Regions from separate parts of the Streptococcus mitis genome, predicted to be linked through region 1. Evidence: riboswitches for the same ligand, from Rfam matches in the RefSeq annotation. Region 1 holds a riboswitch; the other holds the start of a gene.
The links. A riboswitch is a leader RNA that binds a small molecule or an ion and turns the genes downstream of it on or off. The one in region 1 is predicted to bind thiamine pyrophosphate.
Positions count from the first base shown of each region.

Region 2: linked by a shared signal. The riboswitch ahead of M594_RS07290 (ECF transporter S component) and the one ahead of M594_RS09810 (thiamine-binding protein) in region 1 are both predicted to bind thiamine pyrophosphate.

Region 1 is NZ_CP047883.1:2,022,334-2,045,316, forward strand. Features, by position in the region: gene dltA (D-alanine--poly(phosphoribitol) ligase subunit DltA) at 1-653, opposite strand, end outside; gene M594_RS09725 (teichoic acid D-Ala incorporation-associated protein DltX) at 674-805, opposite strand; gene M594_RS09730 (MIP/aquaporin family protein) at 1,031-1,735, opposite strand; gene glpO (type 1 glycerol-3-phosphate oxidase) at 1,805-3,631, opposite strand; gene glpK (glycerol kinase GlpK) at 3,673-5,181, opposite strand; gene M594_RS09745 (helix-turn-helix domain-containing protein) at 5,341-6,768, opposite strand; gene hslO (Hsp33 family molecular chaperone HslO) at 6,933-7,805, shown strand; gene dusB (tRNA dihydrouridine synthase DusB) at 7,792-8,772, shown strand; gene M594_RS09760 (hypothetical protein) at 8,843-9,526, opposite strand; gene M594_RS09765 (hypothetical protein) at 9,806-10,036, shown strand; gene M594_RS09770 (NUDIX domain-containing protein) at 10,110-10,883, opposite strand; gene pnuC (nicotinamide riboside transporter PnuC) at 10,885-11,664, opposite strand; gene M594_RS09780 (AAA family ATPase) at 11,674-12,732, opposite strand; gene M594_RS09785 (ATP-dependent Clp protease ATP-binding subunit) at 12,880-15,312, opposite strand; gene M594_RS09790 (CtsR family transcriptional regulator) at 15,314-15,772, opposite strand; gene M594_RS09795 (ABC transporter ATP-binding protein) at 15,891-16,619, opposite strand; gene M594_RS09800 (ABC transporter substrate-binding protein) at 16,619-17,626, opposite strand; gene M594_RS09805 (ABC transporter permease) at 17,665-18,423, opposite strand; gene M594_RS09810 (thiamine-binding protein) at 18,386-18,676, opposite strand; TPP riboswitch at 18,745-18,847, opposite strand; gene polA (DNA polymerase I) at 18,949-21,582, opposite strand; gene M594_RS09820 (SIALI-17 repeat-containing surface protein) at 21,702-22,983, opposite strand, start outside.
Region 2 is NZ_CP047883.1:1,481,947-1,490,261, reverse strand. Features, by position in the region: gene M594_RS07305 (TenA family protein) at 75-743, shown strand; gene thiM (hydroxyethylthiazole kinase) at 871-1,653, shown strand; gene thiE (thiamine phosphate synthase) at 1,655-2,284, shown strand; TPP riboswitch at 2,498-2,586, shown strand; gene M594_RS07290 (ECF transporter S component) at 2,746-3,306, shown strand; gene M594_RS07285 (ATP-binding cassette domain-containing protein) at 3,307-4,692, shown strand; gene M594_RS07280 (energy-coupling factor transporter transmembrane component T) at 4,694-5,344, shown strand; gene tenA (thiaminase II) at 5,355-6,047, shown strand; gene thiW (energy coupling factor transporter S component ThiW) at 6,052-6,576, shown strand; gene M594_RS07265 (hydroxyethylthiazole kinase) at 6,576-7,379, shown strand; gene thiE (thiamine phosphate synthase) at 7,372-8,004, shown strand; gene thiD (bifunctional hydroxymethylpyrimidine kinase/phosphomethylpyrimidine kinase) at 8,164-8,315, opposite strand, start outside.

The DNA of each region.
Region 1 (22,983 bases):
GTTCCTCCCAGTGCCAAGGTCGGAGCCCAATACATGACAGACAAGTCAAAAGAATAAGGTGGCTGAGCCAACATTTGCGGACGACTTGGCGTCGCAAATTCCTTGTCCGTAATCATCCAGTTGGTAAAACTGAGGAGATTATCATGTGAAATCTGCACTCCCTTTGGCTTACCAGTCGTACCAGAAGTAAAGATAATGTAGTAGTTATCATCGCCCTTGACTGGATGCGTGATCTCATAGCTAGTCCCTTGAGCAAAGGCTTCATGAACCTGAGCTAGATTCAACATTGGTGTAGAAATCTGCTCCAATGGAAAGTCTGAGATGGCAATAATCAAACTTGGCTCCGCTACTTCTAAAATAGCTGAAACTCGCTCCAAGGCCGAATGACTATCAATTGGAATGTAGGCATGACCTGACTTAGTCAGCGCTACAAAAGTTGCCAACATTTCATACTCTTGGCCACCAAAAACAACCACAGGAGACTTCTCTGGTAAATCCAGTTGATCGATGGCTGCAGCCAAACTATCCGAATCAGACTTCAAATCTCCATAAGTGTGCTCCTGCCCCAAAACATTATAAACAGGATAGCTAGGCTGTGTCTGAGCAAAATGCTCAATGGTTTCAATCATATCTACTATTGGTTTATTTGACACAATAGGAATTCTCCTTCAAGTTAAAATTCATTATAGATAAAGCCTCCTTGACCCTGGCCAAGATAGCTAAAGAAGTAAAGCAGCCCTAGAAAGATAAGAAAATACAAGGCTGTCCGACCAAGAAAAAGGTATAATTCTTTTCTCTGTTTCATCAAGAAAAACCATTCATTTCCGTAATTTTTGTAAAATAAGATAAACTTTTACTATAGTATTTTTCTACCATTGTACCACTTTCTAGGGTAATTTTTCAATTGTTTGCCGTAGATTTTCATTATATTTAAGCTAATTTTAAAAATTATGCGGTTTTTCTATGTATATTTTTAAAAAAGAGCCTGAGATTCTCATCTCAAGCCCTATCAACATAATTGTTTTCTAAATTAGAAAAGTGAGAATACAAGAACAGCCAAGGCTGCACCGATAACAGGTCCCACAACAGGAATCCAGGCATAAGACCAGTCTCCGTCTCCCTTGTTTGAAATTGGAAGGATACTGTGCATGATACGAGGTCCAAGGTCACGGGCTGGGTTCAAGGCATAGCCTGTTGTCCCACCTAGTGATAGACCGATACCGACAATCAAAGTCCCCACTGCGAAGGTTCCGATTCCTGCTTGAAGGTCATAAAGTCCCAAAGCAAAGATTGTCAATACCAATACAAAGGTGCCAAGGATTTCGCTGATCAAGTTTGATACAGTATCTTTGATAGCTGGTCCTGTGCTGAAAGTAGCCAAAATATTTCCTGCATTTTCTTCTGCCTCATAATGCGGCTTGAATTGCAACCAAACCAAAATCTGACCGAGCATAGCCCCTGCGAACTGAGCTAAGATATAAGGCAAAACGGAAGCCCAAGGTAAGTCACCTTTTAAAGCCACACCAATTGTCACAGCTGGGTTTAAATGAGCTGGACTGAGTTTTCCAGATACAAAGACTGCAACCGCAACTGCAATTCCCCACCCCATAGTAATCACAATCCAACCTGAGCTGTTGCTCTTGGTTTTTGGAAGAACCACACCTGCAACAACACCATTTCCTAGAAGAATCAGGATTAAAGTCCCTAGAAATTCTCCAAATAATTCATTCATCATCTTTCTGTCTCCATTAAAAAGAAGGGGCGGGCGGCAAGGAATGCTGCCCTCCACCTCTTTTATTTTTTCTTAATTTTTTAATTCTGCTAAATCGTTGTTAGCGAGAGCCGCTTCGACATCCGCACGGTAGCCTGCTTTTTCTTCTTCTGACCAATCATAGAATCGTCCCATTTCATTCAAAACTGGCTCAACGATGCTATCCAAGCTATCACGCATAAAGAGCATGTGGTTGGTACGACGAAGAAGGAAGTCAACTGGGCTAAGAGCCAACTCATTGCGCATTGCATAGTGAAGGGACAAAGTGTCTGCCAAGCTGAGTCCTGGTGCTTGTTCCAAACTATGAGCAAGAGCAAAGACCTTCGGTGCATTTGAACCGTAAAGATTTGCTAGGTAATGAGCTTCCTTGCTATCCAAACCACGTGACACTCCAAGTTGCGCAAAGGCTTCGATTTCTGAGTCCACATTTGCTGGGTTCAATTCCCCACCTGAAACAGGGTAAGTCTTAGAATTGATGAGTTTAAAGCTACGGTCAAATTCTGCTTTGAGGATGTCAACCACGCGCTCCATAGCTCCTTCAGCCATCTTACGATAGTCTGTGATTTTACCACCAGCAAGGGTCAAGAGACCATTATCATCTCGGTCCAAGCTAGAACCACGAGAAACTGCAGATGGGTCCAAATGTTTCTCAGAGGTACTGCTTTCAAGCTTGCTAACAGCAGCCTCAACATCTTCACGCGTTTTTTCTTTAGAGATATAAGATTCAACAGTCGCAATCAAGTTGTTAAAGCTTTCATCACTGATGGTTCCGTTATTTCCTCCATTGTAGTCAGAAGCGCTATTGCCTGCGATCAATGGACGAAGACCTGCCCAGCTACTTTCGATATCATCAATGGTGATGTGAGCTTCTGGGAAGCGGTTGTTGACAATGCCAAGTAGGTAATCTACATCTTCCTGAGTCACTTTTGGATGTTCCAAATCACCTGTGTAGTCTGTATCCGTTGTACCAAAGTAAGTCTTGTTTTCACGTGGGAGAACAAAGACCATACGGCCGTCACCCAAACCTGTGTCAAAGTAAACTGGCTGTGAAACCTTGATCTTGCTTGAATCCACGACTAGGTGAACTCCCTTAGTTGGACGCATTTGTGAGAATTGGGTTCCCTTATTAGACAAATTGCGCACCTTGTCGCTCCAAGGACCTGTTGTGTTAATCACCAGACGGGCCTTGATTTCAAAGACTTGGTCTGTCAACAAATCACGAGCTACCACACCTGTAATCTTGCCACTTTCGTCAAAGAGGAAGCCTTCTGCCTTCACGTGGTTAGCAATGAGGGCACCGTCTTGGTTGGCACGTTTGATATTTTCAATCACGAGACGCGCATCGTTGTTACGGAAGTCAAGGTAAACCCCACCTCCTACCAAACCTTCTTTCTTCAAGTTTGGCTGGCGTTCCAAAACTTCTTCCTTGCTCAAAACCTTGTTAGCAGCTGGTGTGTTGTTAACTCCTGCCAAGAGGTCGTAAAGATCCATAGCTACTTTCAGACGGAAGAGGCTAAAGGTCGCTCCATCTTCATCGTAAACTGGCAAGAGCATTGGGTCTGGTTTCGGAATGTGTGGAGCGATTTGTTGAACTACAGCACGTTCTGAAACTGTATCTGATACCACTTCTACATCAAATTGCTTAAGGTAACGAAGACCGCCGTGAACCAATTTTGTTGAACGGCTGGATGTTCCTTCTGCAAAGTCTTGCATTTCAATCAAACCAGTATCTAGACCACTAGCTGCCGCCTGCAAGGCTACACCAGCACCAGTGATTCCTCCACCGATAATCAAGAGGTCCAAGGTACGTTCCTGCATTTTTTGAATTGATAATTCACGTGTTTTCTTTGAAAATTCCATATTTACACACTTTCTAACTGAGTCGCTTTATTCTTCCAGTATTAGTCGTCTACTTCCGCAAAGACTTGGGTTGCTTTCACAGCCTTCTTCCAGCCCTTGTAGAGTTGTTCCTTGCGCGATTCGTTCATAGATGGTTCAAAGAGTTCTCCTGTCTCGTTCAAGAGTTTCAACTCATCCAAGTCCTTCCAATAGCCCACTGACAAACCTGCTAGGAAGGCTGCCCCTAGAGCTGTTGTTTCCAAGTTTTTGGCGCGTGCGATATCGATTCCCAAAATATCAGCTTGGAACTGCATGAGGAAGTTATTCATGGCTGCACCACCATCTACCTTCAAGACTTGGATAGCTGTCTGCGCATCCACTTGCATGGTATCGATGATATCACGGACTTGATAAGCGATAGATTGCAAGGTTGCCTTGATAAAGTCTTCTTTACTTGTTCCACGAGTCAAACCAAAGACAGAACCACGAGCGTTTTGGTTCCAGTATGGAGCACCTAGACCTGTAAAGGCTGGAACGACATAAACTTCATCGTTGTTGTGAGAATCACGAGCGTATTTTTCAGATTCTGGTGAATTTTCAACCATGCGAAGACCGTCACGAAGCCACTGAATAGCACTTCCTGCGATGAAGATTGAACCTTCCAAGGCATAGTAAACCTTGCCGTTAATTCCGTAACCAATCGTTGTCAAGAGGTTGTTTTCAGACAACTGCATCTCTTCCCCAGTATTCATGATGATGAAAGAGCCTGTTCCGTAGGTGTTTTTAACCATCCCAGGTTCAAAGGCCAACTGTCCAAAGAGGGCTGCTTGTTGGTCCCCAGCCATACCCGAGATTGGTACTTGTCCACCGTAGAAATGGAATGGAGCTGTCTGACCGTAAATTTCAGAGTTAGAACGAACTTCTGGCAGCATAGCCTTAGGAATATTGAGGATTTCCAAAATCTCATCATCCCATTTGAGTTCTTTAATGTTATAAAGCATGGTACGAGCTGCGTTGGAATAGTCGGTCACGTGAGCTGCGCCGTCAGTCAATTTCCAAACCAGCCAAGTATCAATGGTACCAAAGAGCAATTCCCCTTTTTCTGCTCGCTCTTGAGCGCCCTCTACATGGTCCAAAATCCAACGAACCTTGGTAGCAGAGAAGTAAGCATCGATGATCAAACCAGTCTTTTCATGGAATTTTTCCACATAACCTTGGCTTTTTAGTTGCTCAGCCAAAGGTGCTGTCTGACGTGATTGCCAAACGATAGCGTTGTAGATAGGGAGCCCTGTTTTCTTATCCCAGACAACCGTTGTTTCACGTTGGTTGGTAATCCCGATTGCCTCAATCTGACTTGGTTTCACACCACTTTCGATGAAAGCACCCGCAATAACTGACTGAACAGAGTTCCAAATTTCATTGGCATTGTGCTCAACCCAACCTGCCTGAGGGAAAATCTGAGTGAACTCTTTTTGACTCGAGCTAACTTTTTCTCCTTTTTTGTTGAAAATAATGGCACGAGAGCTTGTAGTTCCCTGGTCAATGGCCATGATGTATTTTTCTTGTGACATGTGCTGTCCTCCTGATAATGATCTTGAGGATGTCTCCTCTTTACAGTAACTAGTATACAAAATAAAGCGCTTTCTTGTTTATCAACTTTTTTTAATTTTTAAAAAAATGTGAGGAGATTGTGTAAATTTCACAAAAAAGACCTGGAACAACCAAGCCTTTTAAGTGAATAATAACTGACGAATCCCTGCCAAATCTTCCAAATCCAAGTCGTTTTTTAAATAATAAACTGGGGTCTGTTCCTTTTTATGAATCGGGTTATTGGTAACCAGCAAATCATAATGCCGAGTTCGGTCATAGGCTTCAATGGTGATAAAACGATTGTATTCCAAATACCGTTTTAAAATGGCTGCCATCCTTGAAAAGACAAGAAAACCAGATGTCAAATCCAGACCAATCCGCATATGTTGACCACCATTTTCAGCCATATATTCGATTAACTGCAGCCATTCCCAGAGAATTTTCTTATCTAAATCTGTCCCCTGCTGAAAGGCCGGTAGAGCATGAAAAATCTCCTCTGCCGTTCCCCTAAAATCATGTTCCATCAGCAAATAAGGATGACGATTCTCTAACTGGTACTTGTAGCGATCCTGTAAAATATAGCCCTTATAGAGATAGACTTGAGCACAAAGCTGACTGAGTTCATAGGTAACGTGATCCTCTGTATAATCACCCAGCAACTCCTCCTTCTTCATTTCTTGAATCAATTGCGTCAGTAAATCTGCCAACTGCCCTCCAAAACCAAGGATATATTCCATAGTATGAAGAGGAAGGATACGATGAGACAAGAGGAAAGAGAAGAATATCATCATCTCACCATCCTCAGTTCCTAGTGGAATATGTTGCCCAGCAAAAAAAGACGAGGCCTTTCTCAACAAACGAAGGTAGAAAATATTGTCAAAATACCCTCGCATTTTCTCTTCTATGACTTGAAACTGACAGGCATTGACCCGAAGACGCTGTTGACTGATATGATCCCAGAGAACCAAATCCAATTTCTGCCCCGAAGACAAACTTGCACCGCAGATTTCTTCTAGTGTAGCAATCTCCTGTTTTCTCTCTGGTTTCTGCATATGGCCTTCCCATTCCTGACTCGACCAGACCTTGCGGAAAAGACAGAAATAGAAATAGCGAATCTGATGCTCTGGACCTCGCCAACGTCCATTTTGAATAGATAAATCAAATTCTGACAAAATCTGATTTAAGCTAGCTAAGTGACGACCCAGCGTAGCCTCGCTAATCATCAATTCTTGAGCCAGCTGATGGGCTAAAAACTGTTGGTGGTAGAGAAGATAGACCAAAATCTGATATTTAACAGCATTCTCCAAAAACAAGCTCCGAATATCTCTTCCCTTGGTAGTTGCACCGATCGATAGACGCAGATTTTCATCTTCTAAATGAATAGTCAGCTCTATGCCACTATCCAAAGCCTTGTCATTGAGCAGGGTGACATATTTGGTTAGGGTTGCTTTTGAAAATCCTGTTTCCTCCATTACAGCCTTGACAGTCGTCTGAGACTCTTGTGATAGAAAGGAAAGGATTGAAAATTGACCAGATTCGGCCTTTTCCATCAAATCTCCTAAATACATTTGTTACCCCTTTCATTTTCTACCTTAAGCATAGCATAAATCTTACAAATGCTGAAATAATCTGTTTCTCTTTTTATTTTCATGCTGATTTCCTAGTCCATTATCCTAAAAATCAACAAACACACGGCTCCCCCTTTGGGCATTTTTATGCTAAAATAGTAGCTATGGATAAAATTATTAAAACTATATCAGAAAGCGGAGCCTTTCGTGCTTTTGTCCTTGATAGCACAGAAACCGTCCGCACTGCTCAAGAAAAACACCAAACCCAAGCTAGCTCAACTGTAGCGCTTGGTCGAACCCTTATCGCTAGCCAGATTCTCGCAGCCAATGAAAAAGGAAATACTAAACTAACAGTTAAAGTTCTTGGAACGAGCTCTCTAGGGGCCATTATCACGGTCGCAGATACCAAGGGGAACGTCAAAGGCTATGTTCAAAATCCTGGTGTTGACATCAAAAAAACTGCAACTGGTGAAGTGCTAGTCGGACCTTTTGTTGGCAATGGCCAATTCCTCGTTATCACAGACTACGGTACTGGAAATCCTTACAACTCTATGACTCCCCTTATCTCTGGAGAAATTGGTGAAGACCTTGCCTTTTACCTGACTGAAAGCCAACAAACACCTTCAGCAGTCGGCCTCAATGTCCTTTTGGACGAGGAAGACAAGGTCAAGGTTGCAGGCGGTTTCCTAGTCCAAGTCTTGCCGGGAGCCAAGGAAGAAGAGATTGCCCGTTTTGAGAAACGCATCCAAGAAATGCCAGCTATCTCGACCCTTCTCGAAAGTGAAGACCATATCGAAGCCCTCCTCAAGGCTATCTACGGGGACGAGGCCTACAAGCGTCTTTCTGAAGAAGAAATCCGTTTCCAATGTGACTGTAGCCATGAACGCTTTATGAACGCTCTTGCCAGCCTTCCAAGCTCAGACCTACAGGAAATGAAAGAGGAAGACCACGGAGCAGAAATCACTTGTCAATTCTGCCAAACTACTTACAACTTTGATGAAAACGACCTGGAGGAACTCATTCGTGACAAATCTTAATACACCTTTTATGATTGGCAATGTTGAGATTCCCAATCGTACCGTTTTAGCACCCATGGCTGGTGTGACTAACTCAGCCTTTCGTACCATAGCAAAAGAGCTCGGAGCTGGACTCGTTGTCATGGAAATGGTTTCTGACAAGGGAATCCAATACAACAACGAAAAAACCCTGCACATGCTTCATATTGATGAAGGAGAAAACCCAGTTTCTATCCAACTTTTTGGAAGTGATGAAGACAGCCTAGCACGCGCAGCAGAATTCATCCAAGAAAACACTAAGACCGATATCGTGGATATCAACATGGGCTGTCCAGTTAACAAAATCGTGAAGAACGAAGCTGGTGCTATGTGGCTCAAGGATCCAGACAAGATTTACTCGATCATCAACAAGGTCCAATCTGTCCTTGATATCCCACTTACTGTCAAAATGCGTACCGGCTGGGCGGATCCATCTCTGGCAGTAGAAAATGCCCTCGCTGCTGAAGCTGCGGGTGTTTCTGCCCTTGCTATGCATGGCCGTACCCGCGAACAAATGTATACAGGTCATGCAGACCTTGAGACCCTTCACAAGGTCGCTCAAGCTTTGACCAAGATTCCATTCATCGCCAACGGTGATATCCGTACTGTCCAAGAAGCCAAACAGCGTATCGAAGAAGTTGGTGCTGACGCAGTCATGATTGGCCGCGCTGCCATGGGAAATCCTTACCTCTTCAACCAAATCAATCATTACTTTGAAACAGGAGAAATCCTACCTGATTTGACCTTTGAAGATAAGATGAAAATCGCCTATGAACACTTGAAACGTTTGATTAACCTCAAAGGGGAAAACGTAGCCGTTCGTGAATTCCGCGGCCTCGCTCCTCACTACCTCCGGGGGACATCTGGCGCAGCCAAACTCCGTGGAGCTATTTCACAAGCTAGCACTCTGGCAGAGATTGAAGCCCTCTTGCAGTTGGATAAGGCTTAAAAGTTTAAAACCCGTAACTCTCTTAAAGGTTACGGGTTTTTGATTGTAAAAATTCAAATACTGAGGATTATTATTGACTCAAAGCAACACTGGAAACCTTACCATCCGCTCCTGTTGTAATTTGGATGATTTTTCCTCCACCAATTTTGGCATTATACTTACCATCATCAAGAGTATAAGAATAGCCTTTGATAGAGTAATTTTCTTTCTTTCCATCAGAAGATTCTACTGTAAATTGACCACCTGATGAAACTGTGATGGTTTCGCCATTTGCTCCCTTCCAATTGCCCGCTGCAGCTGAGAAATCACCATCTACCATGGTTAAAACACCCTTGTAGCGTTTATTTTGCTCTGCTTGTTTGTCTTGAAGTTTGCGGTCAGTTGTAGGATCATAGCTTGATTGGTTAGATTGGGCTTGAGGAGCTTGTTGAGTTGAAGGAGTCTGAGCAGGAGTTTGTTGACTAGCCACTTCTTGACCTTGTCTTTGCTCTGGTGCAGGTGCCGCTTGTGATGGCGTTGCAGTTGCTGAAGATTGATCAGTAGACGCCTTAGCCTTTTCAGATGAAGCTGAACTTGAGGACTTCTGAGTCTTGCTTTCTTTGTTAGAAGAAGTTGCTTTAGAACTTGATGACTGGCTTGTCTTAGCAGAACTGCTTGCTTGAGTTGTTTCCTTTTTATTTCCACAAGCTCCTAATAGCAAGGTAGAAGCCAATACAGTTGCTGCCATCAATTTGATATAGGTTTTCTTTTTCATTTTTCTACTCCTTTGTAACGTTTTAGAAATATAAAGAAATCTTTTTGTAATATAATTGTAACATTCAAATTTGAATATGTCAACAATTTATCTAAACTATTTTAAAAATCTTAAATAATTTAGATACATTTACTCCTCCTACTCTTCTATTCGTAATAAAACAGAAAAACAGGAGATTTTCTTATTAAAAATTTGAATTCGTTTTTTGTGTAATCGCTTGCAACTTTAACTGCAAATAAATATAATAACATTGAAATAGAATATAGGAGGTGCACTCTTATGCTAAATAAGTATTATAAGTATCTTCCTTGGTTGATTTTGGGAGCAATTGGCTCTTATCAATCAGCCGCTTACTATGCGCGAACTGCATTTGATGTGTTTTATCTGACTACAATCTTTTTGATTGTTTATATCGCTTTGTTATTTTTACATGAGAACTATCTCAAGTATCGATACAAAGACTTCTTTACTCACCTGTTGAGTAATTCTAAGAAAGATAGCCATCCCTAAAAACAGTCGCAACAGCAAAACCATTTCATGATGGTACATAAAGAGGTCGGGAACTTTGTCCCGGCCTCGTTTTTTATTTCAGTCGATAGGTTTTTCTTGGTTTCTTTTTAGGTACTCGTTTGAGCCCGACCTCTTCTACGTACTCGCCATATTTTACGAGAAAGTTATTGCTGACGATTGGACGACCGGGGTTGATGAGATTGACCAGTTCAGTCCCTTCGTAGACAGTGAACTCCTCCTCTAGCAGATAGAGGAAGGTTGGGTTCCAGTCGAGACGGCCTTGGATTCGTTTGATGGATTCTTGGATAATGGCATAATGGTCAAAAGCGAAGGCTTGCTCCTCCAACTCTACTCCCTCTAAGAAGCACTTGCCCGTCTGAAAATCGACATCTACAAAAACCACATCCTTGGCATCGTCTCCTGCTTGAACAAGTTCTAATGCACGACTAGGCAAATAAACCAAGTGGGCAATGGTCACTGTCCAGCCCCGTGGGTCACGGCCGGGGGTCGATACGGTCATCAATTGCTCGATTTTTTCCAAAGGAAGATCGAGATTAACTTCTTCTCTCACCTCACGCTGACAGGCATGCGCAGCATCTTCGCCCTTGTCCATAAATCCTCCAACTAAGGCCAAACAATTTTGATATGGATGAGCCTTGCGACGAATTAATAAGAGCTTGATCTTTCCTTCGACAAAGCAGTAGGCTACCATATCCACCGTCACACTTGGTTTTTCGTATTGAGGAAGTTCCTGCTTGTAGTACCAATCCAAAAACTCCTCCTGACTGGCATGAATTTCAAAATATTCTTTTTCCGTCATCCCTGCTGGAATCATCGTGTCCGTCATTTTATGCCTCCTTACGAACTGCCTTGGTCCATTGGTACCAACCTACTAGACTATTGAGTGTGTAAACCCAGTACATCCCTTGAATATGGATATTTTCACCCCACCAGAGGTAGATACTAAAGAGATTGGTTGCAATCCAGAAAATCCATTGCTCACGATAGAGACGTGTCATCAAGAGCTGGCCGACACCATTGGTCGCATCGGTAACACTATCACGGAAAGGGCGAGCACTATGGATACTTTGGTAAGCTAAGCCCATACTAATCCAGATGATAGCAGTTAAGGCTAAGTACTTGAGCCAGTCAAAAACAGATAATTTCTTAGCTTCAAAGTGGGATTCTTCTGCTTTTTCTTGGTCATTGATACGATTTGATAACCAAGCATAGAGACCAATCGGCTGCATGACAAAGAAGTAAACGGTCGTCAAAACTTCGCCATAAAAAGTCGCATTCATAGCCAAAATCAAATAGATAGCAGAGTTAATGGCCCCAAAGAGATAATTGCTTGCACGCCCTTCTGCTACCAAGATAACACAGACAATCCCAGTCCAAGATGCAAACAAGCTCATCCAGTCATGACTTTCTGTATTTTGCGTGAATTCCAAGATCAAGGGAACACTTGACAGGACAATAAGATACAACCACTGGAAGAGGCTACGGCCGACAAAGAGATCTTTCCAGAGCAGGTTCATGATTCCTGCAAAACCGATCTTGCGGGCTTCCGCATGGACATTTTTAAAGTTTTCGATAAATTGTGTGATTTTTTTAGTTAGTTTTTTCATATTTTTCTCCTAATCTGCTTGGTAAATGGCATCAATAGCCACTTTTGCTGCCTCATAATTTCCTAGATAATCTTCTGCTAGATAAACTAGTGGAATGTTTGCTAAGTAGTCCTCCCTAATCTGGTCCAAATGCTGGGAAAAACTATGACGAATATGGTCTTCTGCCATGGTCATATCTCTAAACCCATCATTGACATAGGAGCCGACAGGTTGCACAAAGAGAATCAAGTCCCATTTTTCCTTAGCCAAGATAGAGACAAAGAGATTGTCAAAGGTTTCTCCTGATAAGTCCCCTTGGTCCTCGGTCTCCATGTAATAATCATAGTAGCCCTTGGTTACTAAGGAGTTGGTGTCTGCTATCACCAATCCCCTATTGGCATTACTGTCGATTAACTTAGAGGTTTGATCATACTGCCCCAAAAGGAGATAATAATAATCCTTTGGAGTCAATTCATCGTCGCGGACATTGTTTTTAATCTGGTACTCACGTGCGTATTCCAGGCTGACTGGCGCATCGTAATACCTTGCCAAATCCTTGGCCAGAGTGGTCTTCCCATTGCTGGCACTTCCCATAATCAGCACCTTCTTTGTAAACTGACGACGGAAGGGTTGAGCGATATATTTCCAATATTTGCTTGGATTTTCTCGAATCATAGTCGCTGAGATACCAAACTTTCTTTCTTTCAAGACAGTCTCAAAGCCATGATTTGATAATTCTTGCTGGTAGTCTGCTTCTCCCACAAAGAAAATTAGTTCTTGCTGGGTTTCATCATAGGAAATCTCCGCAAACATCTGATTCAACCACTCCTGCCAGCCCATAGGGTAACGGGGAAGATTAGTCTCATCCAACTTGCAAACGGAGGTCAACTCGTCATCACGAAAGGCCTCTCGGATATAGCGGAATCTTTTTTGAAGCGTTAAGCCTACCTGTTCCCCTCTGTCGCCCTCATAACCTGAAACGACAACCCAGACCTGGTCACACTGCCGTTTGGCTCGCTGGATTAGATCGATATGTCCTTGATGAAGCGGAGCAAAGGTTCCAAATACCACTGCTGTTTTCTTTTTCATAAACGCATTACCTTTTTATGATTTTTGATATTTTTATTATCTATGTTTTTATTATAAACTATATTTTTGTTTTGTCAATAGTTTTTTATTGTTTTTTATAAAAAAGTAGCGAAAAAGAGAACCAAGATTGCTCTTGATTCTCCATTTTTATGCAATATCAAATTTTAACTGGCCTGCTTTAACACCAATCTTAAGTGTGCTGCCTGCCTCTAATTCTCCCTTGAGAAGAAGTTCTGCCAACTTGTCTTCCACTTCTGTTTGCAGGGTTCTGCGAAGTGGACGAGCTCCCATCTCTGGGTCATATCCTTGATTGGCCAACAATTTCAGTGCGGAAGCTTGTAATTTCAAGTCAATACCTTTTTCAGCCAAACTTGCCACTAAAGGTTTAACCATAATTTTCACCACTTCCTGCATATGGTCGCTAGACAGGCTATGGAAGACCACCTTTTCATCAATACGGTTGATAAACTCCGGCCTATAAGCTTTTTTCAGCTCTTCAAACATGCGTTTTTCCATATTTTCCTGGTCAAAACGAATGTCCTTAGCTCCAAATCCGACAGTCTTGTCATCACGAAGGGCTGTCGCACCAAGGTTTGACGTCATGATAATAATGGTATTTGAAAAGTCAACCTTGCGCCCCTTGCTATCTGTTAAGACCCCATCATCCAAGACCTGCAAGAGAACATTAAAGATGTCTGGGTGGGCCTTCTCTACCTCGTCAAAGAGGAGAACAGAGTATGGTTTGTTGCGAACTTTCTCGGTCAACTCCCCACCTTCTTCATAACCCACATAACCCGGAGGAGCTCCGTTGAGACGGCTGGCTGCGAATTTCTCCATATACTCACTCATATCAAAGCGGATAAGAGCTGATTCGTCGTCAAAAAGAACTTCTGCCAGAGCCTTGGCCAATTCGGTCTTACCGACACCTGTAGGCCCTAGGAACATAAAGGAACCAATCGGACGCTTGTGACTGCGAATCCCTGACTGGTTGCGGCGAATGGCACGGCTAATGCTTGAAACTGCTTGATCTTGACCGATGACACGTTTGTGCAATTCAGCTTCCAGATTCAGATATTTTTTAGCATCAGTCTGGGTCAGTTTTTGGACTGGAATACCTGACAAGCGACTCAAGGTAGTCAAAATATCAGACTCTGTCACCAAGTCTTTATAGACAGGCACTTCCTCTTCTTTTGCGATTAGCTGGGCTGCCTGTTTCCACTTGCCATCCATCAAGGCCTTGTCAGCTGGACTTAAGCCAGAATCATCTGCTGTTACATGCTTAGCCTTATTTTGCACTGTTGCTGCTGCTTCATCTAAGAGGTCAATAGCAGAATCTGGCAAGTGACGGCTAGTCAAGTAACGATGGGCCATCTTGACAGCTGTTTCAACCGCTTCATCTGTGATTTGCACACGGTGATGTTTCTCATAAGTCACCTTCAAACCTTGCAAAATGACCATACTGTCGGCCACACTTGGCTCTTCGATCGTCACTTTGGCGAATCGACGAGAAAGGGCCGCATCTTTTTCGATGTGTTTTTGGTATTCTTCCTGAGTGGTCGCACCAACCGTTCTCAAAGTTCCACGCGCCAAGGCTGGTTTCAAGATATTGGCCGCATCCAGAGTCGAATCAATTCCACTCCCAGAACCCATGATGGTATGAAGTTCATCGATAAAGAGGATGACTTGCCCATCTTCCTCAATATCCTTGATGATATTGTTCATGCGTTCTTCAAAGTCACCACGGAAACGTGTCCCTGCAACGACATTCATCAAATCCAGCTCTAACACGCGCATCTTAGCCATTTCCACAGGTACATCCCCACTAGCAATTCGCTGGGCAAGACCAAGCGCCAGAGCAGTTTTCCCGACACCAGCATCTCCAACCAAGACAGGATTATTCTTTGTCTTCCGACTCAATATTTGAATCATACGCGAGATTTCCTTGTCCCGACCGATGACTGGTTCTAACTTGCCAGAACGCGCTTGCTCTGTCAAATCATGCGTATAGTCCTCGAGACCACCGCTCGGAGTCTGCGGCATGCCCATCATATTGGCCATAGAATTTTGCTTGTCAGCTACTGTACGATGACGTTGACGTAAAGCCTTGAGGTCTTCACGAGTCCAACCTGCACGTTCTTCTAAATTTCGACGAAGGGCAGCAATCTTGACCTGATCTTTCTTGTCTTCATAAGAAAAACCAGCCCTCTCCAAGATACGAGTCGCCAAGGCATTGCCATCATGCAAAATCGCATAAAGGAGGTGCTCTGTCCCTAGCACCTTAGCATGGACCACTGACGCTACATACTCTGCTTCGTCAAAAAGAACCTGCAAACGATGGGAAAACGGCAATTCCGTAAAAGTTTCATCCTGGCTATAGTCTGTTTCAGTCAGTTCCAAAGCCACCTCTTCTAAACGGTCCATCTCATATGGATAATCATTTAAAGTCGCCCCTGCCACACTATAACTGTGATTGGACATGGCAATCAACAAATGCCAAGACTCTAGATAACGAGCTCCAAAATGGCCAGCAACCATGTAGGCACTTTCGATACATTCATTCAACGCTTTTGAATAGTTCATCTTACTTCCCTTTTCTATCTACCTCTTGTATGACCTGTCGTAGCATGTTTGCTCGAAGGACTGGTGCTTCTTCTCCTAGAACGCGATCCAAAGCTACTGCTACCAGCAAATTCATCTCCTGCTTGCTCATCAATTCCTGCTCAACCAAAAGCTGTAGAATATCCTCATAAATTTCTTGACTGATCCGCTCACCAATTGAGTAAAGCAGCTCCTTGAGCATTTCATGATGACTAGAAAACTCAATCCGTCCTATACGAATATAGCCTCCGCCACCACGCTTACTTTCAACCAAGTAGCCCCTACTTTCCGTAAAGCGTGTCTTGATCACATAGTTAATCTGACTGGGAACAACCTGAAAAGTATCTGCCAACTGACTCCGTTGCAACTCCACAATTCCAGATTGATCTAAAATCGCCTTGATGTAGGCCTCAATATGATCCGATGTATTTTTAAATCTCATTACAAACCCACCTCTCTCTTTAAACCTTGACTATCTTTGACTATTATACCGAAATTTTCTCATTTTTAAAAGAAAAAGGGCGCTGGTAAAGGATAATCTTCACCAACTCCCTATTTTTCTACTTATCTAAGCCTAATTCTGCCAAGATTTGACGTTTGTAGGCAATTTTTTGAACTTCCTTGTCCTCATCTTCAGACCAATCTAGTTTAATTTCTGAAACAATCTGCCCAGGGCGATTTTTCAAGATATAGATACGGTCGCTGAGATTGAGGGCCTCCTCAATACTATGCGTAATAATCAGGGTCGTCAATTGCAACTGCTTGTGAATCTCCAGATACCAAGCATGGAGTTCCATCTTGGTTATCTCATCCAAGGCGCTAAAGGCCTCATCTAAGAGAAAGAGCTTGTGCCCGAAAAGGTAAGTCCGGAGTAAGGCTACACGCTGGCGCATCCCACCACTGAGTTCATGAGGGTATTTATCTCTTACAGCTGTCAACTGGAAGGTCGCAAGAATTTCATCTGCGCGAGCAATAGCTTCTGCCTTATCCACCTTTTGAATCAAGAGGGGCAGAATGATATTACCAAGCACCGTCTTGTGCTCCAAGAGCAGATCCTTTTGTAACATATAACTCACGCGCCCCTTGGGATTTTCTTCACCATCAAGGACAATTCTCCCTGACTGAACTTCTAAAATCCCCGCAATTAAGTTGAAAAGCGTAGTCTTACCAACACCACTTGGGCCTAGGATAGAAACCACTTCACCTGAAGTCACTTTCAGATTGATATCCTCTAAAATCCTATCTTGTCCGTAGGCATAACTGACGTGTTCTAGTCTTATTTCTGTCATTATTTCACAAATTCGTTGGTGAAGCCTTTGTCTGTCAAGTCTTCTTTAAGGATACCATTTTCTTTATCCCATTTGTAGAAGGCATTCCAGCGAGCTGCATCAAATTGCCCCCATTTTTCCTTGTCGCTTGCGTATTCTTTTGACAAGTATTTTTGAGATTCGATGACAAAGTCACGTTTTTCCTTGAGTTCAGGTGCATTTTTGATGAGGATATCAGCTGCTTCCTCTGGATGCTCCATAGCATATTGGTATCCTTTTTTGATAGCTTGGATGACTTTACGTGCTTCTTCTTTGTTGTCTTTGAGGTAGTCGTTGTTAGCAATGATGACTGGTGAGTAATAGTCAAATTCTTTAACGTAGTCTTTCAAGTACATAAAGTTAGCATCTACACCTTGAGATTTGGCAAGGATACCATCCCATCCGTAGTAGATCCATGCAGTATCAAATACTCCATTGGCAATCGGTGTAATTGAGTTTGAGTCGTTATTTGGTACTTTTTCAACCTTCTCAAAGTCCCCACCTTGTGATTCTACCAAGGTTTTCAACATAGCAAGTTCAGTTGGGTCATTCCAAGTTCCGTATTTCTTACCAACCAAGTCTTTTGGACTAGCTACATTGTCAGATTTACGAGAGATGATTCCTGATGTATTGTGTTCTACGATAGCTGCAACGGCAGTAATTCCTGCCCCTTTTTCCAATTTTTTAGCCATATAGTCTTGGAAATAGACTGCAAATGGTGCCTTACCGTTAATAACCAAGTCAGAAGAACTTTCTTCTGGTGGCAATTTCAAATCAACATCCACCCCAGCTTCCTTGAAGTAGCCTTTTTCCTTAGCCACATAAAGCCCTGTGTGGTTGGTATTTGGTGTCCAGTCTAGGATAAAGTCAATCTTCTTAAGTTCTGCTTCTTTGTTGTCCTTGGAAGCAGTTCCTTGACCACAGGCCACAAGCACAACAGCTACAAGAGCTGTTAAAACAGTTAAAAACACTTTCCATGTTTTTTTCATTTTGATTTCCTCTTTTCTTTTTCCGAAACATTCTAATTCTACGAACGTTTCCATTTAATAACATATTTCTCGCTGACATCGACCAATTTCATACCAAGAAGGCTGATAATCGATACCAGAATAATAATAGCGAACATGGTATCATACTGAAACAATTTCTTGGACTGAATCATGTAGACACCTAGTCCTTCAAAGCCTCCCAACCACTCAGATACTACTGTTGTGATAAAAGCGTAGGAGACACTGACCCTCAGACCTGCATAAAAGTAAGGCAAACTGACTGGGATTTTAAAATGCCAAAGAATTTGCCAAGGTTTGGCTCGCATCAGACTAAACAAGGTCAGCATATCCTTGTCACAGTGCCTAAAACCGTCCAAGATGCTGACGATGATAGGAAAGGTTGTCGTCAAGATAATCAAGACAATCTTGGGCAAAATCCCATAACCGAGCCACAAGACCAAGATAGGAGCTATGGCAATAGTCGGAATGGTCTGAACGACCACCATCATAGGGTAAATCAGGTCATTGAGCCAAGTCAAACTATCCATGAGCACAGCCATGAGACAGGCAATCAAGACTCCCAAAATTAGACCTAGCAAAGCCACTCTCAAGGTCGCCCAGCTATGGTGCCAGAGAAATTCTCTATCACGCACAAAAGACTGGAGGATTTCAAGAGGTGTCGGCAGGATAAACTTGGGGAGAAGTTTAAGAAAACCTGCTAACTGCCAGATTGACAAGACTCCTAGAAAGCCCAATAGACTAATGTGTCGTCTCAGTATACTTTTCAAGTTTCTCATCAATACTTAAAATCTCTCCTACATTTATTTTGACATTAGAAAAGACATTATCTGCCTCCTGCCCTGCCACTTCCAGCGCTTCTTTTAGAATGCGCATGAGTTCATCAAACTCCCCTTCCAAGACCGTTTCAAATGGTGTCACCACCATAGTCACCTCTTGAGCTTGCAGATAAGCAATGACTTGATCGATAACAGCAATCCGATCAATCCCCTGTGATAGGGGTAAAATTTGCAAGGCGATGCTTGCTTTCATAAGAACCTCCTCTTCTCGTTTTCCTTTGATAAAAAGAAAAACCTTTGCCATATATGGAAAAGGTCAAGATTAGACTAAGTATCGTTCCCTACGCTGGCATTACCCAGATCAGGTGCGGTCGAAGCTTAACGCTTCCTCTCAGACTGTACACAGACTCCCATATATTATATGGACATATGATAGCGCAAAACCAAAAAAATGTCAAGGAAACTGCTTACAGAAAAACATGAAAAAGAGTTTGAAAACAAGTGCTTCAAACTCTACATAACTTTTTATTTAGCCTCGTACCAGGTTGCACCTTCATTTTCATCTGCGATGAGGGGAACACTGAGTTGAATGGCTTCTTCCATGGTTTGTTTGACCAATTTTTTCATCTCTGCCAATTCAGATTTAGGAACTTCAAGGACGATTTCATCGTGCACTTGTAACAGCATCTTGGTCTGATAACCACCTGCAACCAAGGCTTTATCCAGCTGAATCATAGCAATCTTGAGAATATCTGCCGCCGATCCCTGAATAGGAGAGTTGATAGCAGTCCGCTCTGCAAAACCACGAATATTGAAGTTGCGCGAATTGATATCTGGCAACTCACGACGACGTTTAAAGAGGGTCTCCACATAGCCCTTATCACGCGCCTCACGCACCACTTCATCCATGTAGTTTTTAATACCTGGGAATCGTTCAAAGTAGGTATCAATATAGGCTTTGGCCTCCTTACGGCTAATGCCCAAATTATTAGACAAGCCAAAGTCTGAAATCCCGTAAACCACTCCAAAGTTGACAGCCTTGGCATTGCGACGGTCGTTTGCAGTCACATCCTCAGGACGCTCAATGCCAAAGACCCGCATGGCTGTCGAAGTATGGATGTCCGCTCCCTCTTGGAAGGCCTTAATCAAGTGCTCGTCTTTAGAGATATGTGCCAAAACACGCAATTCAATCTGTGAATAGTCCGAGCTGAGAAGGACACTATCCTCCCACTCAGGCACAAAAGCCTTACGAATGAGACGGCCCTGCTCCAAACGCACAGGAATATTTTGCAAGTTTGGATCCACACTAGACAGACGTCCAGTCTGGGTCAAATCCTGCACATAGCGAGTATGAATCTTGCCATCAGCCAAAATCCAGTCCTGCAATCCAATTACATAAGTCGATTGAATCTTAGCAATTTGACGGTAATCCAGGATTTTCTTAACAATCGGAGCAATAGGAGCCAGGCGCTCCAAGACATCCACCGCTGTCGAATAACCTGTCTTAGTTTTCTTAGTGTATTCTAGAGGAAGTCCCAATTTTTCAAAGAGAAGCACGCCCAACTGCTTAGGCGAGTTGATATTAAACTCCTCACCAGCCAGTTCGTAAATCTCCTGAGTCAGTTTTTCAATGACAAGCTCATTTTCAGCCTGCATCTCAAGTAAGGTCTCTTTCTTGACCGTAATCCCAGCAATTTCCATCTTGGCAAGGACAAAAGCTAGAGGTTGTTCCATATCATAAAGAAGCTCTAATTGCCCATTTTCACTGAGTTTTTCAAGCAAAATAGGCGCAGTCTCAAACAAAACAGCAAGCTTACGAGCCAAGTGCTCCAAGAATTTCTCACGTTCAGGAATGGCCTTCTTGACACCCTTACCGTAGAAAGTTTCATCATCAACCAAGTAAGTCTGACCGTAAAGACTCGCGATGGTCGCAATTTCATTGTCCTCCACAGTCGAAAGGAGGTATTTAGCCAAGCGACTGTCAAAAGCAGGCGCCTGCAAATCCACACCAAAACGATGCAAGAGAACTTTGGCTTTCTTGAAGTCATAAACTCTCAGAGGTGTTTTTTCTAAAAAATTCTTGAAAATCGGGTCTTGCAAAAGCTCAAGCTTGTCTGTAGCATAGAGCTTATCGCCACAAGACCAGGCAAATCCAACCAAATCATCCGTATGGTAATTCTCTCCAAAAAGCTCAAAATGGAAGATAGACTCTTCACTCAGCATATCTTGAGTGACTTGGTCAACAATAGTAAAATCCAAACTCTCAGCCACATCAGCTGACGACACATTTAAAGCCTGCTTGAACTGTTTGAATCCCATCTCATCGTAGAATTTCCCAAGATTTTCAACATCTGGACCACTATAGACCAAATCCTCTAAACCAATCTCAATCGGTGCCTTGGTATCAATGGTCGCCAGTGTTTTAGACAAAAAGGCCTGTTCCTTATCATTGATGAGATTTTCCTTCATCTTAGAAGCCTTCATCCCATCGATGTTTTCATAAATCCCCTCAAGCGAACCATGCTCCAGCAAGAGCTTGATACCTGTCTTTTCACCGATTTTGGTCACCCCAGGGATATTATCCGACTTATCACCCATGAGCGCCTTGAGATCGATAAACTGAGTCGGTGTAATGCCCATCTTTTCCATAAGATATTCTGGCGTAAAGGCCTCAAACTCAGCCACACCTTTCTTGGAAATCTCAACCACCGTATGCTCATCCGTCAGTTGAATCAAATCCTTGTCCCCACTGACAATGGTAATATCAAAACCATCCTGCTCTGCTAGCTTATCCAGCGTCCCAATAATGTCATCCGCCTCATACTGAGCCAACTCATAGTGACGAATCCCCATATGATCCAGCAACTCACGAATGAAGGGAAATTGCTCACGAAACTCATCAGGAGTCTTAGCACGACCACCCTTATAGTCCGCATACATCTCTGTACGGAAGGTCGTCTTTCCCGCATCAAAAGCCACCAAAATATGACTAGGTTCAACCCGCTCCAACAAATGGCTCAACATCAACTGAAAGCCATAAATCGCATTGGTATGCAAGCCAGCCGCATTCTTAAAACGGTCCAACTGCTGATAGAGCGCAAAAAACGCTCGAAAAGCAACAGAAGACCCATCAATCAATAATAATTTTTTCTTATCCATACACCCATTATAAAGGAAAGCACCAAAAAATACCATTGGGAAGAGTTCCCTGATAGAAACTAAGATAATATTAAAAAGAGAAGGAAGGTATTCCCTCTCTTTCAAGCTACGAAAATAAATTAGTTCTTACGTTTCACAAATGGAAGGGCACCGAGGAACAATCCAAGGAATCCTAATGATGCAACTGCAACATTATCTTTACCACCAGTATTTGGAAGTTCTTTTTTATCTTCTGCTTTTGCTGCTGGTGCTTGATAAGTATTATCCTTGTTAGTACCTGCTGTTGTAAGAGTATATTCTGGAACTTCAGTAATCGCTGGGGCGCCTACTTCTGCATACGCTGGAACTTCGTTAATTGCTGGGGCGCCTGTCTCTGCATACGCTGGGACTTCAGTAATTGCTGGGGCGCCTGTCTCTGCATACGCTGGGACTTCAGTAATTGCTGGGGCGCCTGTCTCTGCATACGCTGGGACTTCAGTAATTGCTGGTCCGCCTGTTTCTGCATACGCTGGAACTCCGCTAATCGCTGGGGCACCTGTCTCTGCATACGCTGGAACATTATTCACTGTAGCGTCTTCACCATTTGTAGATAAAGGCCCTGTATATTCTGGAACTTCGTTAACAGCTGCTAAGACAAAATTAGCACCACCTTTATATTCTGGAACTTCATTAACAGCTGCTTCTAAACTATTAACTCCACTGTTGAATTCTGAAGCTACCTCAGCTACAGGAGGCAATAATGCTTCTCCATTTTCATTCACAGGTGTATTGGTTGCAAGAGTTCCAGTGAATTCTTGAGCTACCGCAGCTACAGGAGGCAATAATGCTTCTCCATTTTCATTCACAGGTGTATTGGTTGCAAGAGTTCCAGTGAATTCAGGGGCTACCTCAGCTACAGGAGCATCAGCCGCATTAACTCCTCCACTATATTCAGGAGCATCAGCTACAGTAGGAGGTGTTGCATCATTTACCCCACCATTGAAATCAGAGCCATTATCCCCAGCAGGAGAGTCACTAGGATTCACACCACCGTTGAATTCAGGAGCGTTAGGAGCACTTGGAACTTGGTCAGGTTGTTTAGCATCATCAGAAGGTGCATCACTAGGACTTACACCACCACTAAAGTCTTTCGATTCTTCACCCTTAGGAACCTCTTTTAAGTTTTCGATGTAACCTAAAGTTGCGTTGTAATTCTCAGTTAGTTTGGCAATTGCATCGTCATCCTCTTGAACTGCTTCGTTCACTTCGTCGAAATTGGCCTTAGCTTCATCAGCTGCTGCTTTAGCAGAAGCAACTGAAACTTCTAGTTTAGTTACAGCATCTTGCAATCCATCTTGGATAGTTTGATCCGCATTGTATTTCTTAGCAGTTTCAAGAGCAGTTTTAGCTTTTTCTAAAGTT
Region 2 (8,315 bases), 550 kb from region 1:
AAAAAGGTCAAGTAAAACTAGGATTTTCTTGATGTTTTGTCGATTACGAACGAATAAAGAGAGGAAAAGTAAATATGAAAACACAAGACTATGCATTTGAGCCAGGTTTGATTGTTGGAGAATTATTAAAAAGCAGTCAGAAGGATTGGCAGGATGCAATCAATCATCGTTTTGTTCAGGAACTTTTTGCGGGGACAATTGAGAATAAGGTTTTAAAAGAATACCTAATTCAAGATTATCACTTCTTTGATGCCTTCTTATCCATGCTGGGTGCCTGCGTAGCTCACGCAGACCAACTTGAATCTAAGCTTCGTTTTGCCAAGCAACTAGGCTTTCTTGAAGCAGATGAAGACGGTTATTTCCAAAAGACTTTCAAAGAGTTAAAAGTATCTGAGAATGACTATCTGGAAGTGACCTTGCATCCTGTAACAAAAGCCTTTCAGGATTTAATGTATTCGGCAGTGGCTTCATCAGATTATGTCCATCTTTTGGTCATGTTGGTCATTGCAGAAGGTCTCTATTTAGACTGGGGTTCTAAAGATTTGGCTCTACCTGAAGCCTATATTCATTCGGAATGGATCAATCTCCACAGAGGTCCTTTCTTTGCAGAGTGGGTTCAATTTCTGGTTGACGAACTCAATCGTGTTGGGAAAAATCGAGAAGATTTGACAGAACTTCAGGAACGCTGGAATCAAGCAGTTGCTTTAGAATTAGCCTTTTTTGATATTGGTTATGACGCTTAGAGAAGGTTTAGGATATTTACAAATTTAATGAGGTAAATCATTCAATGTAAATGAAAAAATCTTAACTAAAGATAGAGATAAATTGAAATCAGTACATTGTTTAAAATTAAAAAGGAAGTATTTTAATATGACAAGTTTAAAATTATTAAAAGAAAAAGCACCATTAGTTATCTGTATCACCAATGATGTTGTAAAAAATTTCACAGCAAATGGATTAGTTGCACTGGGTGCATCACCAGCTATGAGTGAGTTTCCAGCAGATTTAGAGGATTTGTTAAAGTATGCTGGAGGTTTATTAATAAACATAGGAACATTGACAGATGAAAATTGGAAATTATACCAAGCTGCTCTGAAAATTGCAGAGAAATATAATGTTCCAGCAGTTTTAGATCCTGTAGCCTGTGGAGCAGGAGAATATAGAAAAAAAGTAGCAGATGATCTAATCAACAATTATAAACTAGCAGCGATTAGGGGAAATGCTGGCGAGATTGCCTCTTTAGTAGGGATAAATGTGGCATCTAAAGGAGTAGATAGTGCGGGAGTAGATAATATTGATGAAATTGCTCTAGCAGCAAATAAGAAGTTCAATATTCCAATAGTAGTAACAGGTGAAGTGGATGCTATTGCGGTAAATGGAGAAGTGGTAACGATTCATAATGGTAGTGCCATGATGCCAAAAGTTATTGGGACAGGATGCTTATTAGGTGCTGTAGTAGCAAGCTTTATCGGACTTGAAAAAGGTCAAGAATTGAAATCATTAGAAACAGCAATGTTGGTTTACAATATAGCTGGAGAAATGGCAGAAAAACGTCCAAATGGGCATCTTCCTGGAACATTTAAAGTTGAATTTATAAATGCCTTATACGAGATTACAGATGAAGATGTAAAGAAATTCCAAAGAGTGAAGTAAAATGTTTCATAAGGAATTATTAAAACTATATTTTATTTGTGGAACGACTACTTGCCAAGGAAAAGATCTATATACGGTCGTTGAGGAAGCCTTAAAAGGTGGTATAACCTTATTTCAATTCCGTGAAAAAGGTGAGGGAGCCCTGAAAGGTATAGAAAAAGTCGAATTAGCAATTGAACTACAGGATCTTTGTAAAAAATACAATGTCCCGTTTATTGTTAATGATGATATTGATTTGGCGATGGAAATTGACGCTGATGGCGTACATGTAGGGCAGGATGACCTTGGTGTTGATGAAATTAGAAAATTGATGCCAGATAAAATAATTGGTCTTTCTATAAAAAACGAGGAAGAATTTCAACAATCAAAAGTTGAATATGTAGATTATGTTGGTGTTGGTCCTGTATTTGATACCCAGTCAAAGGATGATGCTGGTGGTGCTATAGGTTATGAAGGTCTTAAATTGATGAGAAAACTATTGCCACAAATGCCCTTAGTTGCAATTGGGGGGATACAGACGAAACATATTAAAGACATTATGAAGACCAATGTTGACGGTGTTTCAATCATTTCAGCAATATCGTATGCAAAAAATATAGAAAAAACTGTTCGGGAAATGAGTGAACAATAGCTATCAATTTTTCCTTGGATTCTGAGGGAGTAGGATTTTCTTTTTTCTAAAAAGCTATGTCCAGATTCAGCTCAAATGGCTAATCTATCAAACAAGACATTTGGCTTTTGCAAAAGAAAGATCTGCTGTCTTTGTGAGTGCAAGTCTGTATTTCCAGTTCAATTTCTTGAACTAGAAAAAATCGTTTGTTATAATATTTATATAATTAAATAATAAAGACATTTGGGGTGCTTTAGGCTGAGATGATACCCATTGAACCTGATACAGTTAATACTGGCGAAGGGAAATGTGAAAAGGTTTTTTTCGTATGTCGAAAAGAACTGTCTAATCTTGTAAGCTAAACTCTAATTCTTGATTGTAATTGGAGTTTTTTTGTTTATCAAAAGAGGATAGGCTGGACGTTAAGCCTTTCGGTAGCTCACCTTGAATGCCCCACTTTTCTTTAAAAAAAGGAGTTTTTTATGTTGAAAAAATGGCAATTAAAAGATGTTATCTTACTTGCTTTCTTGTCTATCTTTTTTGGTGGCGTTTTTGTGGGTTCAGGCTATCTGTTTGATATCCTCACCCTGATTTTAGCACCTCTTGGTTTACAGGCCTTTGCCAATGAAATCCTCTTTGGTCTCTGGTGTATGGCTGCGCCCATTGCTGCAATCTTTGTTCCAAGAGTGGGAAGTGCAACGATTGGAGAAGTGCTAGCTGCGCTTGCTGAAGTTCTTTATGGTAGCCAATTCGGTCTAGGTGCCCTTTTGTCTGGCTTGGTTCAAGGTTTGGGAAGTGAACTTGGTTTTATCGTAACCAAGAATCGCTATGAAAGTTGGCTCTCTCTAACTGCTAATAGTATTGGGATTACGCTTGTTAGCTTTGTCTATGAATACATTAAGTTAGGTTACTACGCCTTCTCCCTTCCTTTTGTGCTTTCCTTGTTTGTGGTGCGCTTTATTTCTGTCTTTTTCTTCTGTACTATCTTGGTTCGTGCCATTGTCAAACTTTATCATCAGTTTGCAACTGGGGGCAAGGCATAGATGGGGCTGGAACTACGAGTGATTCAGTCCCCAATCTTCTCTGAGCCGATTGATTTTACTTTTCATGCGCAAGCCTTTACCTTGTTAGTTGGAAGCAGTGGTTCAGGAAAATCTAGCCTCTTTCAAATGATCGCCCAAGTCAGTTCTCTTCCCTATAGCGGTCAAGTTTTGATAGATGGGAGTGAGGTCAGTCAGCTTTCTATCGTCGAACGTGTCCAGACAGTTGGGATTCTCTTTCAAAATCCCAATCATCAATTTACCATGGAGAACTTGTTTGAGGAGCTGATTTTTACCTTGGAGAATATTGGGCATCCCGTTCAGGAAATTGATTCTAAAATAGCAGAGGTGGTTCGACAATGTCGCTGTGAGAAAATCTTGCACCGTCCAATTCATCACTTATCAGGTGGGGAAAAGCAAAAGGCTGCTTTGGCTGTTCTCTTTGCTATGAATCCTAGGGTCTATCTCTTGGATGAGCCTTTTGCTTCCATTGACCGCAAGAGTAGGATAGAGATATTGGAGATTCTAAAAGAGTTAGCCTCTAATGGGAAGGCAGTCATCCTGTGCGACCATGATTTATCTGATTATGAAGCCTATATCGACTATATGGTGGAGCTAAGAGATGGACAACTAAGGGAAGTGTTTCAAATCCCTACCTCTGAGATGACACAGGCTGTTTCAAAGGAAGTTGCTTCTAGCCCAGAACTATTCCATATGGACCGAACGACTTGTGAGCTGGATAAGCGCTCCCTCTTTTCGATTGCTGATTTTACATTTTACCAAGGGATTTCCTGTATCCTGGGTGACAATGGTGTCGGGAAATCAACCCTCTTTCGGTCTATTCTTCAATTTCAAAAGTATAAGGGGTGCATTACTTGGAAGGGTTCGGTTCTCAAAAAGAAAAAGAGCCTGTATCGTGACTTGACGGGTGTTGTTCAGGAGGCTGAGAAGCAGTTTATCCGAGTCAGTCTGCGAGAGGAACTTCAATTAGATGGACCTGATTCTGAAAGAAATCAGCGAATTTTCCAAGCTTTACGATATTTTGATTTGGAGCAGGCACTCGATAAGAGCCCCTATCAATTAAGTGGTGGCCAGCAAAAGATTCTTCAGCTCTTGACCATCTTGACTAGCAAGGCTTCTGTGATCTTGCTAGATGAACCTTTTGCAGGTTTGGATGATAGAGCTTGCCATTATTTTTGTCAGTGGATTGTGGAGGAGAGAAATCAAGGAAGAAGTTTTCTGGTCATTAGCCATCGTTTAGATCCCTTGATCTCTGTGGTTGATTATTGGATTGAGATGACTAGTCAGGGACTCAGTCATGTGAAAGAAGTGACAATTACCAAACCACTCACATCTCAGAGTAGCAATGCTCAAAGGGAGGTGAGATAGTATGGTCAAAGTAGCAACCCAGACACCGATTATCAGTCTCTTCTTGCTGATTTTATCCTTGGAAACATCTTTTATTCCTTCGATTGCTCTTAATCTCTCAGTAGTTGCATTTTGTATTCTCTTTATGCTCTATTACCGTCGATTTAAGATGTTGGCTTGGATGATTCTACTTGCCATTTTGCCATCTTTGGCCAACTACTGGGCAGTTCAGTTACACGGAGATGCTTCGCAGGCAGTCATGCTTGGAACGAGGGCCTTTGTGACCGTTTGTATTGGCCTTGTCTTTGTTTCCTCTATTTCCCTAAAAGAGCTTCTCTTGTACTTGGCTCAAAAGGGGTTATCACGCTCTTGGGCCTATGCCTTGATTGTGGTATTCAATTCCTTCCCCCTTATTCAGCAAGAAATCAAGTCCCTCAAGGAAGCTTGCTTATTACGCGGTCAAGAACTGCATTTTTGGTCTCCCTTGATTTACAGCAAGGTTCTGATGACAGTCTTTAGGTGGCGCCATCTTTACCTGAGAGCCCTGTCGGCGCATGGATATGACGAACATGCACAGGTGGAGAATAGCTATCGGACTTTTTATATTCCTAAAAAAACAAAATTAATCTACCTACTTTTCTTTTTATTGCTTCAAACCAGTCTATTTTTATAAAGGAGTTATTATGGAATTTACAGATATTGCGATGGAATTATCCAAGGAAGCTTGGCAGGCGTCCTTTCATCACCCCTTTGTTTTACAGTTGCAAGAGGGAAATTTAGAACCTGCAATTTTCCGCTACTACTTGATTCAGGATGCTTACTATCTTAAGGCCTTCTCAGAAGCCTATCATCTCTTGGCTGAAAAGACTTCAAACCAAGAGATGAAGAGACTCTTGAAACAAAATGCTCAGAGTCTAGTGGAGGGTGAGTTATTTATCCGCCAACAATTTTTCAAGGAATTGGAAATCAGCGATCAGGAAATGGAGCAACATCCAATCGCTCCAACCTGCTATCATTATATCTCTCATATTTATCGGCAATTTGAAGAAGCAAATCAAGCCATCGCTTTTGCAAGTTTGCTGCCTTGTCCTTGGTTATACCATGATATAGGCAAATCCCTTAATCTTAAACCATCACCAAATCCTCTCTACCAACAATGGATTGAAACTTATATTACGGATGAGTTGGAGCAGCAGATCAGAGAGGAAGAGGCTCTGGCCAATCAACTCTATCGAGAAAGTGACGAGACAGACAAGAAAAAAATGCTAGAAGCCTTCCACATCAGTGTTCATATGGAAGCTAAGTTTTGGGAAATGGCCTACCAACACCAGACATGGAAGAGTGATTTACAGTCTTTAGAAACAGGAGAAGAATAGAAACATGAGAAAGCACCAATTACAAGTTCACAAATTAACTATTTTATCCATGATGATTGCCCTTGATGTAGTCCTTACACCTATCTTTCGGATTGAGGGAATGGCACCGATGTCCAGTGTAGTCAATATTCTAGCAGGAATCATGATGGGACCTGTTTATGCTTTGGCTATGGCTACAGTCACAGCCTTTATCCGTATGACGACACAAGGGATTCCGCCTTTAGCTCTCACAGGAGCGACTTTTGGAGCCCTTCTAGCAGGTCTCTTTTATAAGTATGGTCGAAAATTTTACTTTTCTGCCTTGGGAGAAATTTTGGGAACAGGTATTATTGGTTCAATTGTTTCCTATCCTGTTATGGTACTCTTTACAGGATCAGCCGCTAAGCTTAGCTGGTTTATCTACACTCCTCGATTTTTCGGAGCAACCTTGATTGGTACAGCGATTTCCTTTATTGCCTTTCGATTTTTAATCAAGCAGGAATTCTTTAAAAAAGTGCAGGGATATTTCTTTGCTGAAAGGATAGACTGATGCTGGAATTATCAAATCCTTTTCCTATAGGCTCTAGTTCCCTCATTCACTGTATTACCAATGAGATTTCTTGTGAGATGCTAGCAAATGGGATTTTGGCTCTGGGATGCAAACCTGTCATGGCAGATGACCCTCGTGAGGTTCTTGATTTTACTAAGCAAAGCCAGGCACTCTTCATCAATTTGGGGCATTTGTCAGCTGAGAAGGAAAAAGCAATCCGTATGGCAGCTTCTTATGCAGCTCAAGCTGGTCTCCCAATGGTAGTAGATGCGGTTGGCGTAACAGCTTCATCCATTCGTAAGAGATTAGTTAAAGACCTTTTAGACTATATACCTACGGTCCTTAAAGGAAACATGTCGGAAATTCGAAGTCTTGTTGGCTTAAAACACCACGGCGTTGGGGTCGATGCGAGTGCTAAAGATCAAGAAACTGAGGATTTACTTCAAGTCTTGAAAGACTGGTGTCAGCTTTATCCTGGCATGTCATTCTTAGTCACTGGCCTCAAGGACCTCATCGTTTCAGAAAATCAAGTTGCTGTATTGGGAAATGGCTGTGCAGAATTAGACTGGATAACAGGGACGGGAGATTTGGTTGGAGCCTTGACAGCCGTTTTTCTCAGCCAAGGAAAAACGGCCTTTGAAGCTTCTTGCCTAGCAGTTTCTTACCTCAATATCTCTGCCGAGAGAATATTTGTACAAGGAATGGGATTGGAAGAATTTCGTTATCAAGTTCTCAATCAGCTCTCTCTTCTAAAAAGAGATGAAAATTGGCTAGATGGCATCAAAGGAGATATTTATGAATAGAGAAGCACTTAGACTGTATCTGGTAACCAATCGCTACCAAGATTCCTTGGAAAGTTTTCTTGAAAAGATTGAGACGGCTTGCCGTTCAGGGGTTACCATCATCCAACTACGAGAAAAAAATCTCACTACCAATCAATATTATCAACTGGCAAAACAAGTCAAGGAAATAACAGAAGCCTATCAGGTACCCTTGATAATCGATGATCGTTTGGATGTTTGTCTTGCAGTCGATGCTGCAGGTCTGCATATCGGAGACGATGAGCTACCAGTTTCGGTTGCCAGACAAGTCTTGGGCCCTGAAAAAATCCTTGGGGTCACAGCTAAAACAGTAAAAAGAGCCCTCGAGGCAGAAGAAGGAGGGGCGAATTACTTGGGGACAGGAGCCATTTTCCCAACAACCACCAAGGAAAATGCGCCTATCACCCTGATTTCAACCTTGAAGACAATTTGCCAAAGGGTTGCCATTCCAGTAGTTGCTATTGGCGGCTTGACATCAGAGAATATTGACCAACTTATCGGCACGGGTATAGCTGGTGTAGCTGTCGTGCGTGATTTGATGCAGGCAGAAGATATAGAGGCAAAAACACAAGCTTTTTTGACAAAGTTGGATGATATTATTTTCTAATTAATACTAAATGAAAATCACAGAGCAAACTAGGAAGCTAGTCACAGGTTGCTCAAAGCACAGCTTTGAGGTTGTAGATAAAGCTGACGTAGTTTGAAGAGATTTTCGAGGACTATAAAAACTCTCTAATTCCCTTAAAGTGGGAACTAGAGAGTTTTTTTAATCTTTAAAGCTTGTATGGTTGACTGGGCCAGAACCATGACCGAGTTGAGGGGCGTCTTGGATAGCTTTCGTGATAAAGGCCTTGGCTTTATCGACTGCTTGATAGAGGGTTTTCCCCTTGGCTAGTTCAGCAGTAATCACTGCAGCAA